One region of the Rhizobium ruizarguesonis genome, then DNA from elsewhere that is predicted to be linked to it. Evidence: predicted binding sites of a transcription regulator. Region 1 holds the regulator's gene; the other holds the start of a gene.
What was found. Region 1 encodes PhoB, which activates phosphate uptake and scavenging genes when phosphate is short. Its sites were predicted from a motif close to TGTCATNNANCTGTCAT; they were not measured.

Region 1 (8,287 bases):
CCGCTATGTCTGGGGTTATCGGATTGTAATCAGCAACAATTCCGGCATAGCCGTTCGACTGGTCAATCGTTACTGGAACATCACCGACCAGAACGGCCAGGTGGACGAGGTGACCGGTCCCGGCGTCGTCGGCGAACAGCCGCGGCTCAGCCCCGGCGACACCTACGAATATTCCTCCGGCTGCCCGCTCGACACGCCCTCAGGGCTGATGTTCGGCCATTACCAGATGGAAACGGACGACGGCGAGATGTTCGATGTCGACATCCCCGCCTTCTCGCTGGATTCACCTGGGCTGCTGCGCGTGCTTAACTGAGGCGCATCCATTGAGACGTCATCTTCCGTCTGCGCCACGTTCCTGAGACGTCTTCAACGCCCCCGCTCCTGGGGGATTGCCGAGGCCTGCCCCTCATCCGCCTGCCGGCACCTTCTCCCCGCTTTTGCGGGGCGAAGGGGACGTGTCGCGACCTCTCCGTTCCCCATCAACCTTTCGTAGGGCACGTCCCCTCGCCCCGTTTTTACGGGGGTCCGCAGGACGGGTCGAGACCAGTGGCTCGACCCCGGCAAGGTTAGGGTGAGGGGCAGCCATCGGCGCGAACCGAGCAGCAGTGGTGTCGACTATTCAGCCGGCTGAAGCTCGGCCGGCTCGAAGCGGTAGGTGGTCGAGCAGAATTCGCAGGTGACGGCGATTTCGCCATCTTCCTGGCTGGCTTCGATCTCCTCGGCCGAAAAGCCCTTCAACACGCCCTTGATCTTGTCGCGCGAGCAGCTGCAGCGGTCGAAGACGGCGCGCGGTTCGTAGACGCGCACGCCGCGCTCGTGGAACAGGCGGAACAGCAGCCGCTCGGTGCCGACCAGCGGATCGGTCAGTTCATCGGCATCGATGGTCTCGACCAGCGAACGGGCTTCGAGCCAGGCGTCGTCCTCACCATGCGGGCGGCTGCCGGTGTCGCCGTCGCCGCCGTGGAGATCCGGCTGGCGCATGCGCTCCGGCGCTTCCGGCAGGAACTGGGCGACGAGGCCGCCGGCCCGCCAGCGATGGCGCGGCTTGCCCGCATCGTCACGATCAAAGAGTTCGGCCGCGGCAAGGCGGACGCGCGTCGGGATCTGCTCCGACTGGCGGAAATAGACGCCGGCAATTTCTTCCAGCGTGGTGCCGTCGAGCGCAACGATGCCCTGGTAAGGCTGGCTGAACTTGCCCTGGTCGATGGTGAAGGCGAGCACGCCCTTGCCAAGCAGTTGCTCCGGCTCGGTTTCACCCGACTCGATCGCCTTGTTGAGCAGCGCCTGATCGAAACGGGCATAGGCGCGGACATTTTCCGGCGTCGAGAAATCGGCGACGAGAAGATCGACCGGGCCATCGCCCTTGGTCTGCACCGTGAACTTGCCGTCGAACTTCAGCGAGGTGCCGAGCAGCACCGTCAGCACGACGACTTCGGCAAGCAGCCGGGCAACGGGTGCGGGATAATGATGACGCTCGAGGATCGCATCGAGCATCGGGCCGAGCTGGACGGCGCGGCCGCGCACATCCAGCCCCTCCACCTGGAAGGGGACGACATGGTCATCGCCGGCGAAATCAAACTGGCCGAGGGCGGCTGCAGCTTCTGCCATGGCTTTTAACTCCTAGTTTCAGAGCGATGGGCCAGCGTGCCCTTCGCTCACGCGGTCGCGAGTCTGTCTCTCGCGACGTCCGATTATGGTTCAGATCGCGCCCAGGCACCAAGCAAGAATCGACTTCTGCGCATGAAGACGGTTTTCCGCCTCATCGAAGACCACGGATTGTGGACCGTCGATCACTTCGTCCGTCACTTCCTCACCGCGATGGGCGGGCAGGCAATGCATGAACAATGCATCATTGCCGGCTTTCGCCATCAAGGCCGCGTTGACCTGATAAGGCTGGAAGACATTGTGACCCCGGGCCCGATGTTCCTGATTCATGGAGACCCAGGTATCGGTCACCACGCAATCGACGCCGGCGACCGCACGGTCGGCATCATGGCAGAGCATGATTTCGGCGCCCTCATTGCGGGCCCAGTTCAGATAGTGATCCTTGGGCTCGGAGCCAAGGGGTACGGCCATGTTCATGCGATAGCCGAAGCGCGCGGCACCCTCGACCAGCGAATGCAGCACATTGTTGCCGTCGCCGGTCCAGGCGATGGTCTTGCCCTTGATCGGGCCGCGGTGCTCTTCGAAGGTCATGATATCGGCCATGATCTGGCAGGGATGGGTGTCATCCGTCAGCGCATTGATCACAGGCACGGTCGCATGCTGGGCCAGCTCGACCAGCCGCGAATGCTCGGTGGTGCGGATCATGATCGCATCGACATAACGCGACAGCACCTTGGCGGTGTCGCCGATCGTCTCGGCGCGGCCGAGCTGCATCTCGGTGCCGGACAGGAACAGCGTTTCGCCGCCGAGCTGACGCATGCCGACGTCGAAGGAGACGCGGGTGCGGGTCGACGGCTTCTCGAAGATCATCGCCAGCATCTTGCCGGCGAGCGGCTTGTCGCCCTGGCCTGCCTTGAAAGCCTGCTTGCGGGAAAGCGCATCGTTCATGATGGTTCTGAGATCGGCTGATGTGACTGCCGAAAGATCGAGGAAATGTTTAGGGCTCATATCGTCTTCTTACCTGTGCTGCGCCCGAAGGCGGCAATCTCTTCAAGCCGTCTTCTTGACCTTGGAGGCGCGAATGCTCTCGGCGGCGCGTTCGACGCGGGCAAGGCCCTCGCGGGCTTCCTCGGCGGTGACCACGAGGGGCGGAAGAAGGCGGATGACGTTGTCGCCGGCGGGTACGCCGAGCAGATGGGCGGCGCGGATCGCCTGCAGCAGCTCGGCTGAGGGAACGGCAGCCTTGATGCCGAGCAACAGCCCCTCGCCTCTGATATCCTCGATCACATCGGGATAACGATCCTTCAGCGAGGCGAGGCCCTGGCGAAAGACCAGTGCTACGTCGCGCACATGCTGGAGGAAGCCATCGGCAAGGATGATGTCGAGCACGGCGCTGCCGACGGCCATGGCGAGCGGATTACCGCCATAGGTCGAGCCATGCGTGCCGGCCTTCATGCCGGAGGCGGCCTCTGACGTGGCAAGGCAGGCGCCGAGCGGGAAACCGCCGCCGATGCCCTTGGCGACAGCCATGATGTCGGGGGTGATGCCCGACCATTCATGGGCGAAGAGCTTGCCGGTGCGGCCGACGCCGGTCTGGACCTCGTCGAGGATCAACAGCAGGTCGTTATCGTCGCAGAGCTGGCGAAGCGCCTTCATGAATTCGGTGGTGGCCGGACGGACACCGCCCTCGCCCTGCACCGGCTCGATGAGGATGCCGGCCGTGGCATCGGTGATCGCGGCGCGGACCGCTTCGATATCGCCGAAAGCCACCTGATCGAAACCCGGCGCCTTGGGGCCGAAGCCTTCGAGATATTTCTCCTGGCCGCCGGCAGCGATCGTCGCCAGCGTCCGTCCGTGGAAGGCGCCTTCGAAGGTGATGATATGGAAGCGCTCGGGATGGCCCTTGGAAAACTGATAGCGGCGCGCCGTCTTGATCGCGCATTCGAGCGCCTCGGCGCCCGAATTGGTGAAGAACACCTTGTCGGCGAAGGTGGCGTCCGTCAGCCGTTTTGCCAGACGTTCCTGACCGGGGATCTCATAGATGTTCGACAGGTGCCAGACCTTGTCGGCCTGCTCCTTCAGTGCGCCCACAACATGCGGATTGCTGTGGCCGACGGAGGTGACGGCAACGCCGGCGCCGAAATCGAGATATCGCTCGCCGCTTTCGGTGATCAGCCACACGCCCTCGCCTCGCTCGAACCGCAGCGGGGCACGAGAATAGGTGTCATAAAGCGGCGCGGCTTCAGCCATGGCGCGATCTCCATCAAAGTTGCCGGGCAATGACTCCGGCTAAAGAAACCAGGCCCGAAAAATCAAAAATGCCGCCTTGCGGCGGCGAGTGGCACTATTTCCTTTTCGCGCTGCAATGTCAACAAAACTGCGCCCTTAGCTTATGCAGCAAGGGTGTACAGCGGCATTTTCAGTCTTCAACAGGCATTATTGCAGAAATGCCACGCAGGGGCAGCAAGTTGGGGAAAACTACGAATTCGATTCATCCGGATTCATGCGACTCTTGTCACGGAGTCAGCCTCACACTAGGTTAAAGTTCAATTACTAGACTGCATGCGGCGGAACTAGTCACCAAAATTGATCAAGCGTTTCTTGTTTCGGAGCTCCCGGGACAACGGTGAGGGATTCTGCCATCACCAACGCAGAAGGTGGAGACAGGGCATGAACTGGACAGACGAGCGGGTCGAGAAACTCAAGAAACTTTGGGCCGAAGGACTGAGCGCCAGCCAGATCGCTGCGCAGCTTGGCGGGGTCAGCAGAAATGCGGTCATCGGCAAAGTGCACCGGCTGAGCCTTCCCGGCCGTGCCAAGGCCGGCGGCACCAACACCGCGGCACGAACGCCGAAGCGCAATACCTCGGCGCCGCGCGCGCCGAACTACGCCTCGCGGGTCACTACCCGCACCGTTACCCGCCAGCAGGGCGCGACCATGCTGAAGGAAGAGATCGAGATCGAAACGATCGAGGAAATGGAATACGTGCCGAGAGGCAACGTGGTCGTGCCGATTTCCCGACGCCTCGGCCTGACGGAACTGACCGAACGCACCTGCAAGTGGCCGGTCGGCGATCCGCTGAAGGACGACTTCCATTTCTGCGGCTGCGAATCCCCCGACAATTCGCCCTATTGCGGCTATCACCAGAAGCTTGCCTACCAGCCGGTCAACGAACGCCGCCGGGCAGCAGCGCGGGCCAGCTGAGCGGGCTGACCATCGTCAGAATGCAGAAACGGGCCGAGTGGCCCGTTTTTTTGTGCGCGTGGATGGGAGCGCTCGTTGCGGGGATGGCTGTCCCTCACCCTAACCCTCTCCCCGTAAACGGGGCGAGGGGACGTGCCCTGCAAAAGGTTGTGGGGAACGGAGAGGTCGCGGCATATCCCCTTCGCCCCGTTTACGGGGAGAACGTGGCGGCAGCCGGATGAGGGGCAGTCCATCGCCGCGAACCGACAGCAGCGGGACAAGCCCGAGCATGACGAAAAAGCCCTCAGGCTTCCATCGAATAACCGGCGCCGCGGACGGTGCGGATGACGTCCTGCATGTTGGAAAAATTCAGCGCCTTGCGCAGGCGGCCGACATGGACGTCGACGGTGCGCTCGTCGACATAGATATCGTGGCCCCAGACGCCGTCCAACAGCTGCGAGCGGGAGAAGACCCGGCCTGGCGACGACATCAGGAATTCCAGCAGGCGGAATTCGGTGGGGCCGAGGCGGACTTCGCGGGTCTTGCGATGGACGCGATGGGTCTCGCGGTCGAGCTCGATGTCACCGCATTTCAGCACCGTCGACAGCACTTCGGGACGGGCGCGGCGCAGCATCGCCTTGACGCGGGCAACAAGCTCGGGGGTCGAGAAGGGCTTGACGACATAATCGTCGGCGCCTGTCGACAGCCCGCGGACACGCTCGCTCTCCTCGCCGCGCGCCGTCAGCATGATGATCGGCAGGCGCTCGGTTTCCGGCCGCATGCGCAGGCGCCGGCAAAGCTCGATGCCGGAGACGCCGGGCAGCATCCAATCGAGGATGAGCAGATCGGGCGTGCGCTCCTGAAGCCGCATTTCGGCTTCGTCGCCACGAAGGATGGTATCGACCTCGAAGCCTTCCGCTTCGAGATTGTAGCGAAGGAGCACGCTGAGGGCTTCCTCGTCTTCAACAACTGCAACTCTCGGGATCATGCGTGTCGGTCTCCTCGCGCATGATCCTTAAACCGGGGGTGATTTAAGCAATGCATCCTGCGCAAAATCAGAATTGGCTGCGACCTCTTGCGCGCCCGGATGGGCGCGCACGCAAGCGGCGGGGTGTGGGCGGTTATTCGGTGACCGCGCCGACGGTGTTGGCGCTGTCGTCCTTCGGACGGTCGCCTTCCGGCTGCGCGCCTGTCGTCATGTAAAAGATCGTCTCGGCGATGTTGGTGGCGTGGTCGCCGATGCGCTCGATGTTCTTGGCGCAGAAGAGAAGATGCGTGCAGCTGGTGATGTTGCGCGGATCTTCCATCATGTAGGTCAGGAGCTCGCGGAACAGCGAGGTGTACATCGCGTCGATCTCGTTGTCGCGTTCGCGGATCGCATTTGCCTTGTCGGCTGAACGATTGGTGTAGACATCGAGCACTTCCTTGAGCTGGACGAGCGCCAGCTCGGACAGATGCTCAAGGCCGCGGGCGAGCTTGCGGGGAACGCCGGTGCTTTGGACGGCGATGACGCGCTTGGCGGTGTTCTTGCCGAGGTCGCCGACGCGTTCGAGATCGGCGGCGATGCGGATCGAACCCATGATTTCGCGCAGGTCCGAAGCCATTGGCTGACGGCGGGCGATGGTGACGATCGCCTTGTCGCCGATTTCGCGTTCGGCGTGATCGAGGATCACGTCGTCGGAGATGACCTTCTGCGCCAGCGCGGTATCGCCGTTGACAAGAGCGCGCACGGCTTCGCTGACCATCTGCTCGGCCAGGCCGCCCATTTCGGAAATCCGCCTGGACAGGAACTTCAAGTCATCATCATAGGCAGAAAAAATATGTGTCGATGCCATGGGGCTTTATCCTCGAATAACGGGAAGGCTTGGTGTCGCCAAAATCAACCGAAGCGACCCATGATGTAGTCCTGGGTGCGCGGATCGTCGGGATTGGTGAACATCTTGTCGGTGTCGTTCTCCTCGACGAGATTGCCGAGGTGGAACATGGCGGTGCGCTGCGAAACGCGCGCGGCCTGCTGCATGGAGTGGGTGACGATGACGATCGTGTAGTTCTCGCGCAGCTCGTGGATCAGCTCCTCGACCTTGGCGGTGGCGATCGGGTCGAGCGCCGAGCAGGGCTCGTCCATCAGGATAACTTCGGGGCTGACGGCGACGGCGCGCGCAATGCAGAGGCGCTGCTGCTGGCCGCCCGACAGGCCAGTGCCGGATTCGTGCACGCGGTCCTTGACCTCGTTCCAGAGGCCGGCGCGCTGCAGGCTGGTCTCGACGATCTGGTCGAGGTCGGCCTTCGACTTGGCAAGGCCATGGATGCGCGGGCCGTAGGAGACGTTTTCATAGATCGTCTTCGGGAACGGGTTGGGCTTCTGGAAGACCATGCCGACCCGGGCGCGAAGCTCGACGACGTCGATATCGGGATCATAGATATCGTCGGTATCAAGCGTGATCTTGCCGGTGACGCGGCAGCCGTCGATCGTGTCGTTCATGCGGTTGAGGCACCGCAGGAAGGTCGACTTCCCGCAGCCGGACGGGCCGATCAGGGCGGTTACCGTGTTTTCGCGGACGTTCAGGTTCACATCGAAAAGCGCGCGCTTCTCGCCGTAGTAAACCGAGACTTCCTTTCCGATCATCTTATAAGGGACGTTGCTCATCTTGCGATCCAGCGCCTTTTCAACTGCAGCTTCCGTCAACATATTCATGATGTTTAACTCCGTTTACCAGCGGCGCTCGAAGCGACGACGCAAGAGGATGGCGCCCATGTTCATGACGATCAGGAACAGGAGCAGGACGATGATGGCACCCGAAGTACGCTCAACGAAGGCACGTTCGGCCTCGTTGGCCCACATATAGACCTGTACGGGCAGAGCCGTCGAGGGATCGAGCGGTGTCGTCGGCGCGTTGGCGACGAAGGCGACCATGCCGATGAGGAGCAGCGGCGCGGTTTCGCCGAGCGCGTGCGCCAGGCCGATGATCGTGCCGGTGAGGATGCCGGGCATGGCAAGCGGCAGAACATGGTGGAACACCATCTGCATCTTCGAAGCGCCGAGGCCGAGTGCTGCGGCGCGGATCGACGGCGGCACGGCGCGCAGAGCCGCACGCGTGGCGATGATGATCGTCGGCAGGGTCATCAGCGTCAGCACCAGACCACCGACCAGCGAAGCCGAGCGCGGCAGGCCGATGAAGTTGATGAAGACGGAAAGACCGAGCAGGCCGTAGACGATGGAAGGAACCGCGGCGAGGTTGTTGATGTTGACCTCGATCAGATCCGTCAGCTTGTTCTTCGGCGCAAACTCCTCGAGATAGATCGAGGCGGCGACGCCGATCGGCAGAGCAAGCACGAGGACGATCAGCATCAGATAGAGCGAGCCGATCAGGGCGACGCCCAGGCCTGCGGCCTCCGGACGGCTGGAATTGCCGTTGACGAAGAGGCCGGTGTTGAACTGCTTGTGGAGAGCGCCGCTCGCCTTCAGCTCGTTCATCCAGGCAACCTGCTTGTCGTTGAC
Region 2 (8,287 bases), 790 kb from region 1:
GCGCATCGGCGTCAACTGGGGCTCGCTTGATCAGGATCTGCTGACGGCGCTGATGGACCAGAATGCCGAAGCCGGGTCGCCGCTTTCGGCCCGGCAGGTGACGCGCGAGGCGATCGTGCAGTCGGCGCTGCTTTCGGCAGCCCTTGCCGAAGAGATCGGCCTGCCGCGCAACCGCATCATCCTGTCGGCCAAGGTCAGCCAGGTGCAGGACCTGATCGCCGTCAATTCCATGCTTGCCGAACGCTCCAATCATGCGCTGCATCTCGGCCTGACTGAAGCCGGCATGGGCACCAAGGGTATCGTCGCCTCGTCGGCGGCGATGGGCTTCGTGCTGCAGCACGGCATCGGCGATACGATTCGCGTGTCGCTGACGCCGGAGCCGAACGGCGACCGCACGCGCGAAGTCCAGGTGGCGCAGGAAATCCTGCAGGTCATGGGCTTCCGCCAGTTCATACCCGTCGTTGCGGCCTGTCCGGGCTGCGGACGCACGACGTCGACGGTGTTCCAGGAGCTCGCTCAGAACATCCAGAACGATATCCGCAAGAACATGCCGGTCTGGCGCGAGAAATATCCCGGCGTCGAGGCACTGAACGTCGCCGTCATGGGCTGCATCGTCAATGGGCCGGGCGAAAGCAAACATGCCGATATCGGCATTTCGCTTCCGGGTACCGGCGAGACGCCAGCGGCCCCCGTCTTCATCGACGGCCGGAAGGCGTTGACGCTGCGTGGTCCCAATATCGCCGCCGACTTCGAAGCGCTTGTCGTCGACTATATCGAGAAGCGTTTCGGCCAGCGGACGGCGGCGGAATGAGCGCCCGCAAGTTCGCATGAGCCGGTACTGGTCGCCAATCGTCAGCAAGCTTCGGCCCTATGTCGCGGGCGAGCAGCCCCGCATCGCGAACATGGTCAAGCTCAATACCAACGAGAGCCCTTACGGGCCGTCTCCGAAGGCGCTCGAGGCGATCAGGGACGCGGCGGACGATCGTCTGCGGCTCTATCCCGATCCCTCCGCCATGGAATTGCGCGGGACGATCGCGGCCCATTTCGGCCTGACGGCGGAAGAGGTATTCGTCGGCAATGGCTCCGACGAGGTTCTTGCGCATGTGTTTCAGGCGCTGCTGAAACATGAACGGCCGCTTCTCTACCCCGATGTGACCTACGCCTTCTATTCGACCTATAGCCTGCTATACGGCGTCGAAGCGATCGAGGTGCCTGTTGATGATGGGTTCCGGATCCGGCTGGAAGATTACGACAGACCATGCGGCGCGATCATCATCCCCAATCCGAATGCACCGACCGGTATCGGCCTGCCGCTTGCTGGTATCGAAGCACTTCTTGCCGCCCATCCGGATGCGGTCGTCGTCATAGACGAGGCTTATGTCGATTTCGGCGGTGAAAGCGCCATCCCGCTGATATCCACGCATCCCAATCTGCTGGTAATCCAGACCCTGTCGAAATCCCGTTCGCTTGCAGGTCTGCGCATCGGCTTCGCGCTGGGACAGCGGCCGCTGATCGAGGCGCTGGAGCGGGTCAAGGACAGTTTCAATTCCTATCCGCTCGATCGTCTGGCGCAGCTTGCCGCGACGGCGGCGATCAAGGACGAGGCGTGGTTCGAGACATGCCGGAGGAAAATCATCGCCAGCCGGGAAAGCCTCGGTTCTGAACTTGAAGCTTTGGGTTTCGAGGTCTTGCCGTCGCAGGCGAATTTCGTTTTCGCGAGGCACGAAAGCCGTTCGGGAGCAGCGCTTCAAGCCGCCCTACGGGAGCGCGGCATTCTCGTCCGGCATTTTGCCAAGCCGCGTATTTCGGACTTCCTGCGTATCAGCATCGGCACGGACGAGGAGTGTGCCCGTCTGGTTTCCGCCCTTGAGGAGATATTGGCCGCCTGACCAGGAAAGGCTCTAGTTCTTCCGGTCGGCGATGAAATGCGCCGCGGCGGTAAGGGTCGAGGCGCGGGCGCCATAGGGGGCCAGCAGCGCCTCGGCATCGCGGACATGCTCACGGAGCTGGGCCTCGGCCCATTCCATGCCGCGCAGGGCCACAAGCGTTCCCTTGCCGCGGGCCGCATCCTTGCCGGTTGCCTTGCCCATGGTCGCCGCGTCCGAGGTCAGGTCGAGGATGTCGTCGGCAAGCTGAAAGGCAAGGCCGATCTTTTCGCCGAAGGCGCGCAGGCGGCGGCGATCTTCCGGCAGGCTTGCCGAGATGACGGCGCCGGCTTCGCAGGCGAAGCGGATCAGCGCGCCCGTTTTCATCGCCTGCAGCCGGATGATGCCGGCCTCGTCAGGGACCTGCCTTTCCGCCGCGAGATCGAGCGCCTGGCCGCCGGCCATGCCGCCGAGACCGGCTGCGCGGGCAAGGGCCAGCACAAGCGATGCCTTGCTCGAATCGGGAAGGGTCGTTTCCGGCGCGGCGATGATGTCGAAGGCATAGGTCAGCAGGCTGTCACCCGCGAGGATTGCCGTCGCTTCGTCGAATTTTATGTGCACCGTCGGTTTACCGCGGCGCAGGTCGTCATCGTCCATGGCCGGCAAGTCGTCATGTACGAGAGAATAGCAGTGGACACATTCGAGTGCGGCGCCGACGCGAAGTGCCGCCTCAGCGTCGCCGCCGAGAAGGGCTGCACTTTCGACGACGAGAAACGGGCGCAGCCGCTTGCCGCCGTTCAACACGGCATAGTGCATGGCATCGCGCAGCGTCTCGGGCCTGGCGATTTCATCGGAAAGAGCATTTGCTGAAAGCAATGCGTCGAGCAGCGCCTCGATCTCGCGGGCGTTGTTCTTCAGCCTCGTCTCGAAAGTGTCCCGGTTCGCGTCCATGGGCGCTGTTTGGCATGAGCGCCCCCGGGCTTGCAACGGAATTGTCGATGGCGGCAGCAAGATTCGCCACGCACTCTGGCATAAGCTCTGCACAGGCGTTATGAGAACGACAGGAGCGAAATCGGACTGGGGACATTGGATATAGCGCCAGAGAGAGAGGACAGCGTCGACATGCCGGCTCGTCGGCGATGGTTCGAAGACCGGCGTGTGTTGAAACGCATTGTTCTTGCCGTGCTGATCGTGCTGATCCTTCCCTATGCGCTGATCCTTTTCTATCTGCTGCCCTTCATTCACCCCGTCTCGACGCTGATGCTGCGCGATCTCGTGCTGCTGCGTGGTTACGACCGGCAGTGGGTGTCGCTGGATAAAATCGCCCCGGTTGTGGTGCAGTCGGTGATGATGTCAGAGGACGGACAGTATTGCTTTCACGGCGGCGTCGACTGGGCGGAAATGCGCATGCTGGTCGAGGATACGCTGAAAGGCCAGGCGACGCGCGGCGGCAGCACGATCCCGATGCAGACGGCGAAGAACCTCTTCCTCTGGAACAGCCGCTCGTTCGTGCGCAAGGCGCTGGAACTTCCGCTCGCGGTGACCACGGATTTCGTCCTGTCGAAACGGCGGCTGATGGAAATCTATCTCAACATCGCCGAATGGGGTCCCGGCATCTACGGTATCGAGGCGGCGGCCCAGCATCATTTCAAGGTGCCGGCCTCGAAGCTGACGCGGCGCCAGGCATCGCTGCTTGCCGTCTCGCTGCCAAACCCGATCGACCGCAATGCCGGCAAGCCCGGACGAGGCCTTCGCCGGCTCGCCGGCGTGATCGAGAGACGCGCACAAGGTTCGGGCGATTACATCAAGTGCATCTATGACTGAGATCAGAACTTGTCGCTAGAACAGGATGATTTTAGGCCGGGTCCGCCTAAAATCTGAATCCTGTTCTAAATTATATAGTTAGAGCGGCAAGTGTCATCTGACATTCTTGGTTCTGCCATATGGGCGAATGCAGTCCAACCAGAGCCCCCGAGTCGCCCATGACCATCACGACATTTTCGCCCGAGCTTCTCTTTTGTTCGAAGAGGCACAATCCAACCCCGCCCGCCCATCTCGGCAGCCGCTATGGCAAGGTCGGCGGCTTTCTGCCGGAAGCCGGCAACACCATCGTTTGCCATCTCGAAAAGGGCTCGCAGACGCAGTCAGTACTGATCGAGGCGCGTGAGAAATATCTGGCGATGCCCGAGGCTCCGCAGTTCCTCTTCACGCCGATTTCAAGCATTCACATGACGCTTTTCGAAGGTGTCATCGAGACCAGGCGCCGCCAGGATTGCTGGCCGGGCGATCTCCCGCTCGATACGCCGATCGACGACATGACCGCGCTGATGGCGGCCAGGCTGGAAGGTTTCTCGATGTTCGACCCCTTCAAGGTCGCCATCGCCGAAGCGCGTCCGTCAGGCCTGCTCGTCGACGGGGCCACGGCGAACGACCGCAAGGTCATGCGCGCCTGGCGCAGCGCACTGGCCGATCTTCTCGGCTATCGCCAGCCGAACCATGAGGACTATAAGTTCCACATAACCTTCGCCTATGCGATCGAACGGCTGGAGGACGAAGCCTTGCCGCGCTGGCAGGCGATGCTCGATGACGTGGCCGACGATATCCGCCGCAAGGCCGCTGTTTTCGAGCTGACACCGCCGGCATTCTGCATGTTCGAGGATATGAACCATTTCCACGAATTGCTGATCTTCGATTTCGAAGCCTGAACGGGAGAGCCTCATGGACAAACCGACGCTTTACATCGCCAACAAGAACTATTCCTCCTGGTCGTTCCGGCCGTGGATGGCGCTGACGGCTGCCGGAATCGATTTCGAGGAAGTCTTGATCCCCTTCGACGATGCGGGTGGCAATCCCAATATCAAGGCGGTATCGCCGACCGGGCGGGTGCCGCTTCTCAAGCACGGCGCATTGAAGATCTGGGAATCGCTGGCGATCATCGAATATGTCGCCGAACTTTATCCGGACGCCGGCCTTCTGCCGAGGGATCGGGCCGAGCGGGCGCTCGCCCGCTCGGTTTCGATGGAAATGCTCTCGAGCTTTCGGGCGCTGCGCAGCGCCTGCCCGATGAATATCCGCCGGCCGAAGGGCAAGATCGCGTTGCCGGATGGTGTCGACGCCGATATCAGCCGCATCGAGACGATCTGGCGCGACCTCCTGCAGCAATCCGGCGGACCGTTTCTCTTTGGCGCGTTCAGCGGGGCGGATGCGATGTTTGCGCCTGTCGTCAACCGGTTCGACATCTATGATCTCGTCAGCCGAAACGACATCCTGGCCTATATGGAGACCATGAAGGCGCATCCGGCCTGGCGGAAATGGGAAGAGGCGGCCCGCGCCGAGCCTTGGATCGTACCGGAGGACGAAGTCTGAGCCTGGAATCATCGGCTTCGCAAAAAATACGCATGGGGACTGGTCAAGGCCACCCCTTGCATGTATAAGCGCGCCAAATTCCGAAATCGCGACATGTCCGTTTCGGCCGCCAGTGTGGCCGTGGGAATGTTTTGCCCGCAAGTGGAGTAAGAGAAATGGCTGTACCGAAGAGAAAAACAAGCCCGTCCAAGCGCGGTATGCGCCGTTCGGCAGACGCCCTGAAGGCTCCGACCTACGTCGAAGACAAGAACTCCGGCGAACTGCGTCGCCCGCATCATATCGACCTGAAGACCGGTATGTATCGCGGCCGCCAGGTTCTGACGCCGAAGGAAAGCGCATAATTTCCCGATCCGGCTTGTCCGATCAAAGTTTTAAGGCCGGCGTCACGCCGGCCTTTTGCATTTCGACGATATAATATTTGCAATGACTTGCAGTCAGGCAACGGTTTGCGGCAGTATTCTTCCATGATGCGCTGGGAGATTGCAGATGATAGCCGCCATGCCCCTAATGATTATCCCGTTTATTCTTTACAATCTTGCGATGCTGGGCCTGATGGGCGATGGCGGCATTCCGGCACTGCAACATGATATCATCGTACTGTCGATGATCTCGGGCGCCATCTGGAGCATGGCGCTCGGCGATCTTTTCATCGTCATCGCACTTGTCGTGCTGTTCTTCGAAATCCTCAAAGCGACCAGAACCGGTCCCGGCAATCTCGTCAACCACATGCTGTCGATGCTGGTGTTCATCGCGTTCCTGGTCGAGTTTCTGCTCGTCCGGGATGCTGCGACGCAGGTGTTCTTCATTTTGATGACGATCGCTCTGATCGATGTCATCGGCGGTTTTGCCGTGTCGATCCGGAGCGCCGGGCGGGATGTCTCGATCGGATTATAGGTTGTCGAGCTTGTTCTGAAGGGCGCGGAGCTGTTCCTTCAACTCGTCGATATCCTTGGCCTCGGCCTTGCGGCTTTCCTTGGCGGGCGGCGTCATGAAGGGCGAGAACATCTGCATCGCCTGCTGAAACAGCTCGGTATTGCGGCGAACATGGTCCTCGACCATCTGCATCGGCAACTGCAGGTTCTTGCCGAGCGGCGTTTCGCCGAAGGCGCGGGTCACCTGCTCGCGCATCTGGGCCTGCTGTTCGGTGAAGGAGCGCATCGAATGTTCGAGAAAGCTCGGCACGACCATCTGCATCTGGTCGCCGTAATAGGTGATGAGCTGGCGCAGGAAGGAGATCGGGAGCAACGTGTTGCCGGTCTTCGATTCCTGTTCGAAGATGATCTGGGTCAGCACCGAATGGGTGATGTCATCTCCGCTTTTTGCATCTTGTACGGTAAATTCTTCGCCCTTCTTCACCATCTCCGCCAGGTCTTCCAGCGTCACGTAGGTGCTGGTGCCCGTGTTGTATAGGCGGCGATTGGCGTATTTCTTGATAACGATCTGACCCTCATGCTTCGCCATATCAGTCTCCTGAACCCCCGTCTGATTTATGGATATTCCTCCACTTGAGACTGTAAACGCAAAAGAAGGCCGGTGACAATCTCTTTGTGCGATGCGGCAAACCTTTCACAGAGCAGATGAATCGGGCTTTCGCGGAAGGCTGCCGGTCTTCGCGTTTGACTTGTGCTCCAAGCTTTGCCAGTTTCCACTTATGTAAGTGAGACGAAAACGAGGAGCGTCCCCATGAGCAATCCATCCATCGTCATCGCCAGCGCCGGGCGAACAGCAGTCGGCGCCTTCAACGGCGCTTTCGCGACAGTCCTCGCGCATGAGCTCGGGGCGGCCGTCGTCAAGGGCGCTCTCGAGCGCGCAGGCGTCGATCCCGGCGAGGTGGATGAGGTGATCCTCGGCCAGGTGCTTTCCGCCGGTGAGGGCCAGAACCCGGCCCGCCAGGCGGCGATGAAGGCCGGTATTCCGCAGGAAGCGACGGCCTGGGGCGTCAATCAGCTCTGCGGCTCGGGCCTGCGCGCGGTCGCGCTTGGCATGCAGCAGATCGCCACCGGCGACGCCAAGATCATCGTTGCCGGCGGCCAGGAATCCATGACGATGGCGCCGCATGCCGCGCACTTACGCGGCGGCGTCAAGATGGGCGACATGAAGATGATCGACACGATGATCAAGGACGGCTTGACCGACGCTTTCCACGGTTACCACATGGGCATCACCGCCGAGAATGTTGCGCGCCAGTGGCAGCTTTCGCGCGATGACCAGGATCAATTCGCCGTCAGCTCGCAGAACAAGGCGGAGGCAGCGCAGAAGGCCGGTCGCTTCGTTGACGAGATCATCCCCTACGTCATCAAGACACGTAAGGGCGACGTTACGGTCGATGCCGACGAATATATCCGTCACGGCGCTACGCTGGAGGCGATGGGGAAATTGCGCCCGGCCTTCGACAAGGACGGCACGGTCACGGCCGCGAACGCGTCCGGCCTCAACGACGGCGCCGCTGCGGCGGTGCTGATGAGCGAAGCGGAGGCGGTCCGGCGCGGCATCCAGCCGCTCGCCCGCATCGTTTCCTGGGCAACGGCGGGTGTCGATCCGCAGATCATGGGCACTGGACCAATCCCGGCGTCGCGCAAGGCGCTCGAGAAGGCCGGCTGGTCGGTGAACGATCTCGATCTCGTCGAAGCCAACGAGGCCTTCGCGGCGCAAGCCTGCGCCGTCACCAAGGATCTCGGGTGGGATCCGTCGATCGTCAACGTCAACGGCGGGGCGATTGCGATCGGCCATCCGATCGGCGCCTCCGGCGCGCGCGTTCTCAACACGCTGCTGTTCGAAATGAAGCGCCGCGGCGCGAAGAAAGGTCTCGCCACGCTTTGCATCGGCGGTGGCATGGGTGTGGCCATGTGCTTTGAAGCGCTTTAAATAGCATACGATCCATGTTTGATTGAAGATCCCGCCAAGCGGCGGGCGAAAAACAAAAGGGGAGCGGAACATGAGCAGAGTGGCTTTGGTCACCGGGGGCACACGCGGCATCGGCGCGGCAATATCCATGGCACTGAAAAATGCCGGATACAGGGTCGCCGCCAGCTATGCCGGCAACGACGAGAAGGCCA

Region 2: J3P73_RS23895 (DUF1868 domain-containing protein) is a predicted target of PhoB. The motif match lies at 3,781-3,797, and genes of this name have one in related genera.

What each region holds. Positions count from the first base shown of each region.
Region 1 covers NZ_CP071678.1:644,911-653,197, reverse strand. The annotation lists gene apaG (Co2+/Mg2+ efflux protein ApaG) at 1-313, shown strand, start outside; gene J3P73_RS03185 (Hsp33 family molecular chaperone) at 616-1,608, opposite strand; gene argF (ornithine carbamoyltransferase) at 1,699-2,613, opposite strand; gene J3P73_RS03175 (aspartate aminotransferase family protein) at 2,656-3,855, opposite strand; gene J3P73_RS03170 (GcrA family cell cycle regulator) at 4,276-4,809, shown strand; gene phoB (phosphate regulon transcriptional regulator PhoB) at 5,093-5,776, opposite strand; gene phoU (phosphate signaling complex protein PhoU) at 5,910-6,623, opposite strand; gene pstB (phosphate ABC transporter ATP-binding protein PstB) at 6,668-7,483, opposite strand; gene pstA (phosphate ABC transporter permease PstA) at 7,499-8,287, opposite strand, start outside.
Region 2 covers NZ_CP071678.1:4,893,795-4,902,081, reverse strand. The annotation lists gene ispG (flavodoxin-dependent (E)-4-hydroxy-3-methylbut-2-enyl-diphosphate synthase) at 1-811, shown strand, start outside; gene hisC (histidinol-phosphate transaminase) at 828-1,889, shown strand; gene J3P73_RS23905 (polyprenyl synthetase family protein) at 1,902-2,816, opposite strand; gene mtgA (monofunctional biosynthetic peptidoglycan transglycosylase) at 2,952-3,689, shown strand; gene J3P73_RS23895 (DUF1868 domain-containing protein) at 3,848-4,570, shown strand; gene J3P73_RS23890 (glutathione S-transferase family protein) at 4,584-5,231, shown strand; gene rpmF (50S ribosomal protein L32) at 5,387-5,572, shown strand; gene J3P73_RS23880 (hypothetical protein) at 5,718-6,125, shown strand; gene phaR (polyhydroxyalkanoate synthesis repressor PhaR) at 6,120-6,692, opposite strand; gene J3P73_RS23870 (acetyl-CoA C-acetyltransferase) at 6,915-8,096, shown strand; gene phbB (beta-ketoacyl-ACP reductase) at 8,167-8,287, shown strand, end outside.